Regions from separate parts of the Leptothrix mechoopdaensis genome, predicted to be linked through region 2. Evidence: riboswitches for the same ligand, from Rfam matches in the RefSeq annotation. Region 2 holds a riboswitch; the other holds the start of a gene.
What was found. A riboswitch is a leader RNA that binds a small molecule or an ion and turns the genes downstream of it on or off. The one in region 2 is predicted to bind glycine.

Region 1: linked by a shared signal. The riboswitch ahead of gcvT (glycine cleavage system aminomethyltransferase GcvT) and the one ahead of ACWA7K_RS05395 (D-amino acid dehydrogenase) in region 2 are both predicted to bind glycine.

The regions. Positions count from the first base shown of each region.
Region 1 is NZ_CM132699.1:2,716,900-2,720,299, reverse strand. It holds gene gcvP (aminomethyl-transferring glycine dehydrogenase) at 1-366, opposite strand, end outside; gene gcvH (glycine cleavage system protein GcvH) at 465-839, opposite strand; gene gcvT (glycine cleavage system aminomethyltransferase GcvT) at 920-2,056, opposite strand; glycine riboswitch at 2,119-2,245, opposite strand; glycine riboswitch at 2,256-2,397, opposite strand; gene ACWA7K_RS11850 (recombination-associated protein RdgC) at 2,452-3,400, opposite strand, start outside.
Region 2 is NZ_CM132699.1:1,188,329-1,191,728, forward strand. It holds gene ACWA7K_RS05390 (ankyrin repeat domain-containing protein) at 1-1,019, opposite strand, end outside; glycine riboswitch at 1,317-1,422, shown strand; gene ACWA7K_RS05395 (D-amino acid dehydrogenase) at 1,470-2,795, shown strand; gene ACWA7K_RS05400 (LysR family transcriptional regulator) at 2,753-3,400, opposite strand, start outside.

The sequences.
Region 1 (3,400 bases), 1.5 Mb from region 2:
GGGCGTGTAGGCGGTGTACCAGGCCGGGTTCTCGAGGATGTTGCGCAGGATGACGCCGGGCGTGTGGGTGCCGTGGTAACCCTGGCCGATGAAGCTGCGCAGCACGCGGTTGCGGCCGGCCAGCGCCTTCAGCTCGGCCAGCGCGGCAGCTTCGGTCGCGGCGGGCGGCAGGTCCATCGCGGCGGCGCGGCGGATGCTGGCGGGCACGATGGCGTCGATCAGGGCGGCCCGGCTGGCGCTGCCGATGACCGACAGCATGTGCTGCTCGTCGGTGGCATCGGGGCCGATGTGGCGGGCGGTGAATTCGGTGGGGTTCTCGAGCGCGGTCAGGCTGACCGGTGCGGCGTGGGGATGCTGGGCGGGCATGGTGGCGGCGATGAAAGGAGGTGCGGCCGGACCGCGCCGCAAGGGCGGGGCGGTCCGGGTCGGCGTCAGGCGCGTGAGAGCGTCATGACGCGGGCGCGTCAGAGCGTCTTGAGCAGCGCGTCGTAGCCGGTCTGGTCGAGCAGGTCGGCGAGTTCGGCCGGGTTGCTCAGCTTGACCTTGAAGAACCAGCCCGAGGCCAGCGGATCGCTGTTGGCCAGCGACGGGTCGTCGCGCAGCGCCTCGTTGACGGCGACGATCTCGCCGCTGACCGGCGCGTACAGGTCGGCGGCGGCCTTGACCGATTCGACGACCCCGGCGACCTCGCCCTTGGCGAAGGTGGCGCCCACGGCGGGCAGGTCGACGAAGACCACGTCACCGAGCGCGTCCTGCGCGTGCACGGTGATGCCGACCACGGCCGCGCTGGCGTCGGCGGCATCGATCCATTCATGGTCGGAAGTGAACTGGAGAGGCATGTAGGGCTCCTGGAAACAGATGGCGAGGATGTCTGGAGGGTGAGGCGAACGGGCCGAGCGACGGCCCGCCCGGGCGTCGCTCAACCCCGGAAGTATCGGTGCGGCGCGAACGGCAGCGGGGTCACCTTCATCGGCAGGCGCTTGCCGCGGACTTCGGCGTAGAGCGTGTTGCCAGGTGCCGCGTGGTTGGTGGCGACGTAGGCCATCGCGATCGGCTGGTTGACGGTCGGTCCGGTGGTGCCGCTGGTGACCGTGCCGAGCTTGTGGCCGTGGGCATCATGCAGCGTGGCGCCTTCACGCACGGGGGCACGTTCCAGGCCGACCAGGCCGACGCGCTTGTGCGTCGCGCCCTGCGTCAGCTGGCCCTCGATGACCGAGGCGCCGGGGTAGCCACCGGCACGCGCGCCACCGGGGCGGCGCACCTTCTGGATCGCCCAGGTGAGGCCGGCCTCGATCGGCGAGGTGGCGGCGTGGATGTCGTGGCCGTAGAGGCACAGGCCGGCCTCCAGCCGCAGCGTGTCGCGGGCGCCCAGGCCGGCCGGCGCGACCTCCGGCTGGGCCAGCAGCGTGCGGGCCAGCGCGATGGCGTGGCTGGCTGGCACCGAGATCTCGAAGCCGTCCTCGCCGGTGTAGCCCGAGCGGGTCACGTAGCAGTCGGCCCCGGCCAGCGCGTAGTGGCCGCCGGTCATGAAGGTCAGCGAGGCGACGCCCGCGTTGATGCGCGCCAGCGCGTCGACCGCCTTCGGACCCTGCAGCGCCAGCAGCGCGCGTTCGGGCATCGGGATGACCTGGCAGCGGTGGCCGATGTGCGTGATCAGGTGGCGCGTGTCGGCGTCCTTGCAGCCGGCGTTGACGACCAGGAACAGGTCGTCGGCGCGGCGCGTGATCATCAGGTCATCGAGCAGCCCGCCCGACGGATTGGTGAAGAAGCCGTAGCGCTGGCGGCCGACGCCCAGGTCGACGACGTCGACCGGCACGAGGCTCTCGAGCGCGCGGGCGGCGTCATCGCCGACCAGCCGCAGCTGGCCCATGTGCGAGACATCGAACAGCGCGGCCGACTCGCGGCACTGGCGGTGCTCGGCCAGGATGCCGGCGGGGTAGTTGACCGGCATCGCGTAGCCGGCGAAGGGGACCATGCGGGCCCCGAGTTCGAGGTGCAGGTCGTGCAGCGGGGTCTGCAGCAGGGCAGAGGCAGAAGAGGGCGTGTCAGCGGACATCTGAGGCTCCGAGGGCGTTGGATGGGGCGCCATCCGGACCCGCCGACCTGTCGGTCGCCGGGTGTGCCCTCGCTGTCCGCTTTACCTGAGAGATTGACGGCTCGGTGGTTGGGCCACCACGCCGCTTGCCCCTTCGGTGGACCGCCTGCCGGCCGTGGGCCGTGGCGGTCTCTCTCCAGTGAGGTGACGTCTGTTGCGCAGACGTGTGCCAGTCCTTTTGCCTGAGCGTTCGAGGCCGGCTTGCTCGGCCGGTCTCTGCGCCTTCGGCGGCTGCCTCAACCTGCGGAAGGGCCCGTGTTGATCGGACCTGCAGGCCAGCGGCTCTCTCCTGGCGGCGGCCAGTGTAGCCGACGCCTTCCGGGCTTGTCAGGCCCGGACCCGACCTCGGCGCGGGTTCATTCCCAGGGCGGCGGCTCGTTGCCGGCGGGTGTGGTGACCGCGCGTGGTGCGGTCGTCGCGACCGGCTCGGTCGGCACGAGCATGCCCGGCTGCTGCTCGCCGCCGAGGGCATCGAGCAGGTCGGGGATCAGCTGGATCAGCTCGCCGGTGGCAATCGCCGCATCGGCGTCGAAGGCCTCGTCGGCATCGCGGTGGTTGCCCGGCGGCTGGCCTTCGTAGACGCCGTCGAGGAACTCGATCTTCTTGAGCACCATCTGGTCGGTCAGCACGAAGGACACGCGGCCGTTCCAGGTCAGCGCCAGGCGGGTCGGGCGCTTGCCCTGCTCGATGTGGCTGCGCACCTCGTCGGTGTCGAGCGGGTGACGGGCGTAGCGCACGACCGCCTTGGACTCGTCGGGCGCCTTCAGCTCGCAGTCGCGGTCGACCGTGAAGACGGCCGGCGGCTCGATCGCGGCTTCCGGCAGTTCGGTCTCGCCGGGCCGCGCCGCGCCCGCCAGCAGCCAGCCGGCCATCACGGTCGACGGCGACAGCGCCGTGTGGATCGGCTCGATCGAGAAGCCCGCCAGGCCCTTGGTCAACAGCGTGATGACCTCGTCGGCGCGGGCCGTGCTGGCCGCGTCGATCATCAGCAGGCCCTGCTCGGGGGCGATCCAGACCGGCAGGCCGAGCTGCTTGGTGAACGCCTGCGGCAGCAGTTCGAGCTGGGCCTGGTCCTTCATGTCCTTGCGCTGCTTCTTGCCGGGCTTGCGGCCGGTGTCGGCCTCGATGCGCTCGGCCATCTCGTCGATGCGGCGCTTGACGACCGAACCCGGCAGCACCTTCTGCTCGACCATCAGCCGCAGCAGCCAATGGCCGCCGATCGATTCGACCAGCGTGCCGTGGGCGCGACCGCGCGGGGCCACCCAGCCGGCCGAGATCGGCTGCGTCGCGCCACACGGGATGAAG
Region 2 (3,400 bases):
TAGCCGCTGCACGGGCAAACCTTGTTCGGGTCGGCGCCCAGGCGCAGCAGCGTCGCGACGACGCGGGGCTTGCCCCGGGTCACCGCCTGCATCAGCGGCGTCCAGCCGTCATCGTCGGCCTGGTCGATCGGCACGCCCTGGGCGGCCAGCACCTCCAGCGCCCGCAGCGATTCGGCGTCTTCCCCGTTGCGCACGGCCACGCGCAGCACGGCCTGCGGCCCGAGCCGTACCGGGTCGGCGCCACGTTCGCGCATCAGCTGGGCAGCCTCCGTCTGCGCATAGGACGCGGCCAGCACCCAGGCGGCGTCGATCTCCTCCTTGGCGGGCCGGCGGGCCAGCAGACGCTTGACACGCGCCAGGTCGCCACGGGCGCCCAGCTGCGCCAGGGCACCGCCGGCCGGTGCCGCACCGGCATCGATCAGGGCATCGACCACGGCCCATTGCTCATGGAACACCGCCGCCTGCAAGGGGCGCCAGGTGTCGGGGTTGCGGACCTCCAGGTCCATGCCGGCGGCGATGAACAGGCGCACCACCTTCAGGTCACCGTCCCGGATGGCCCGGTGGAACGCCGCGCCCGTGTAGGGCACCGGCAGCCGTGCGAGTTCGGCGCGTGCCTTGTCGCGCGGATCGACGGCGGCCGGCACGGCGCCGTCGCCCAGCGCCTTCTGCATCTCCCGCCGATAGGCCAGCACCCGAGCTTCGCGCTCGCCCTCGGTCAGTGCCGCGTTGTCGCGCACGGCGCTGCAATAGGCGGCAAACAGCATCTGCTCCAGATAGACCCGGTCGGCGCGCGGCAGGCGCCCCATCAGGTCGGTCGTCAGCTGGCGCGCCCGCGCCTCCAGTTCCGGCCCCTTCGCATCGCCCAGCAAGCGCACGCCGACCCGCACCTCGACCTCCGCATCACGCGAGGCCTGCTTCGGCATCTCCGGACACTGCAAGGCCTGCGCGGCCCAGGGCAGCGCGCAGGCCCAGGTGACGGCCAGGCACTTCGCGGCGACCCGGGTGGAGCATGTCGACATGGCGCGAAGCATAGAAACAAGGCCCGAGCCGGGCAATGGCCCGGCGCACGTCGTGGCGTGCGATGGCGTCCTGAAGATTGATGCATTGGCCTCATGCTCAACCATCATCCAATGCATTGGACGCCAGAACCGGTCCACCCTACATTCCGCCCGTGCGGTGTCGCCAACACCCCGCATCGGCCGGAAAGGCCGGTCGCAACGGGTGAAGGCGGCAACGCCCTGCAGGAGAGTGCCGGACCTGTCCGGCCACCGAAGGCGCAAACTCCCATGAACGCTCAGGTCCCGTACTGCACACCACCAACGCCGTCTGGAGAGCCGTCACCGACGTGACGCACCGAAGGAGCAAGGCCCCGGGCGATGCCGGGGGCTGAATCTCTCAGGTATCGAGGACAGGGGGAGCGGCACACCGTCCGGCCAGGCGCCGGGCGCATCTGTCCTGTGGGGTGCTCCATGAAAGTCATCGTCCTCGGCGCCGGCCTGCTCGGCGTGACCTCGGCCTATTTCCTGCGCCAGCAAGGCCACGACGTCACCGTCATCGACCGCCAGGCCACGGCGGCGGCCGAGACCAGCTTCGCCAATGGCGGGCAGATCTCCGTCAGCCATGCCGAACCCTGGGCCAACCCGAGTGCGCCGCTGAAGGTGCTGAAGTGGCTGGGCCAGGAAGACGCGCCGCTGCTGTTTCGCATCCGTGCCGACATGCGGCAATGGCTGTGGGGCCTGCAGTTCCTGCGCGAATGCACGCCGGCCCGCACGCGCCACAACATCGAGCAGATCGTGCGTCTGGGCACCTACAGCCGCGACACGCTGCAGGCACTGCGGCGCGACACCGGCATCCGCTATGACCAGCGCACGCAGGGCATCCTGCACTTCTACACGAGCCAGAAGGAGTTCGACGGCGCCGAGGCACCGGCCGCGCAGATGCGTGACCTGGGCTGCGACCGGCGCGTGATCTCGGCCGACGAGGCCGTGCGGCTCGAACCAGCGCTGCGCCACATCCGGCCGCAGCTCGCCGGTGCGACCTACACCGCCGAGGACGAGTCGGGCGACGCGAACCAGTTCGCCCGCGAGCTCGTCGCGCGCTGCATCGCCGACGGCGTGACCTTCCTGATGAGCCACACGGTGACGGCGCTGCGCGAGGTCGGCGGCCGCATCGACCATGTCGAGGCGACCGATGCCGACGGCCGCTTCCAGCGCGTGCGCGGCGACGCCTACGTGCTGGCGATGGGCAGCCTGAGCCCGCTGATGGCCGCGCCGCTGGGCATCCGCCTGCCGATCTACCCGGCCAAGGGCTACTCGGTGACGATGCCGGTCAAGGACGCCTCGATGGCCCACCAGGTCTCGCTGACCGACGACGAATACAAGCTGGTGTTCTCGCGCCTGGGCGACCGCCTGCGCATCGCCGGCACGGCCGAGCTCAACGGCTATGACCGCGACCTGAACCGGGTGCGCTGCGAGGCCATCGTGCGCCGCACCGAGGAGCTGTTCCCCGGCGCGGGCGATGCCGAGCAGGCCCAGTTCTGGACCGGTCTGCGGCCGGCCACGCCGTCGAACGTGCCGATCATCGGCCGCTCGAAGATCGACAACCTGTTCCTCAACACCGGCCACGGCACGCTGGGCTGGACCCATTCCTGCGGGTCGGGCAAGAGCATCGCGCGCATCGTCAGCGGGCTGGCGCCGGAGATCGACTTCGCGTTCACCGGCCTGCCGGCATCGACGTCGGGCAAGGGCGCGGGTCAGGCGCTGAACAGCGCCCGCATGACGCCGCGCAGCCACTGATTGCCGGCGTCCTGGTGGTAACGCGCGTGCCAGTGCTGGCGGACCTGGAAGGTCTCGACCGGCACCGGGCAGGCAAACACGCTCAGGCCGCCGAGTGCGGCCAGCGTCTCGCCGATCTGGCGCGGCAGCGTCACCAGCAGGTCGGTGGCCGAGATGATGGGCGCCAGGCCCAGAAAGCTCGGCAGCTCCAGCTGCACCGTCCGCTCCACGCCTGAGCGCGCCAGTGCCGCATCGAGCAGGTGCGCGCCGGTGCCGGCGGCGATCGTCACGTGCGGCACCGCCTGGTAGAGGTCGAGGTTGAGCCGGCGGCGCCGCGCCAGGCGCGGGTGGGTGGGGCTGGCCAGGCAGACCCAGTCCTGCTGGAACAGCGTCTGCTGGTAGATGCCGGTCTCCAGCCAGGGCGCGTAGCCGACGGCCAGGTCGGCCTCGCCGGAGGCCAGCGCCTGCGCGGTCTGGCCGTCCATGCGGGCGGCGGCCAGCTGCACGCCGGGCGCCTCGGCCCGCACCCGGGCCAGCAGCGGCGGCAACAGCGTGATGTGGCTGGCGTCGGTCATGCAGATGCGGAAACGGCGCTGCGCCGTGGCGGGGTCGAAGGCCTCGTCGAG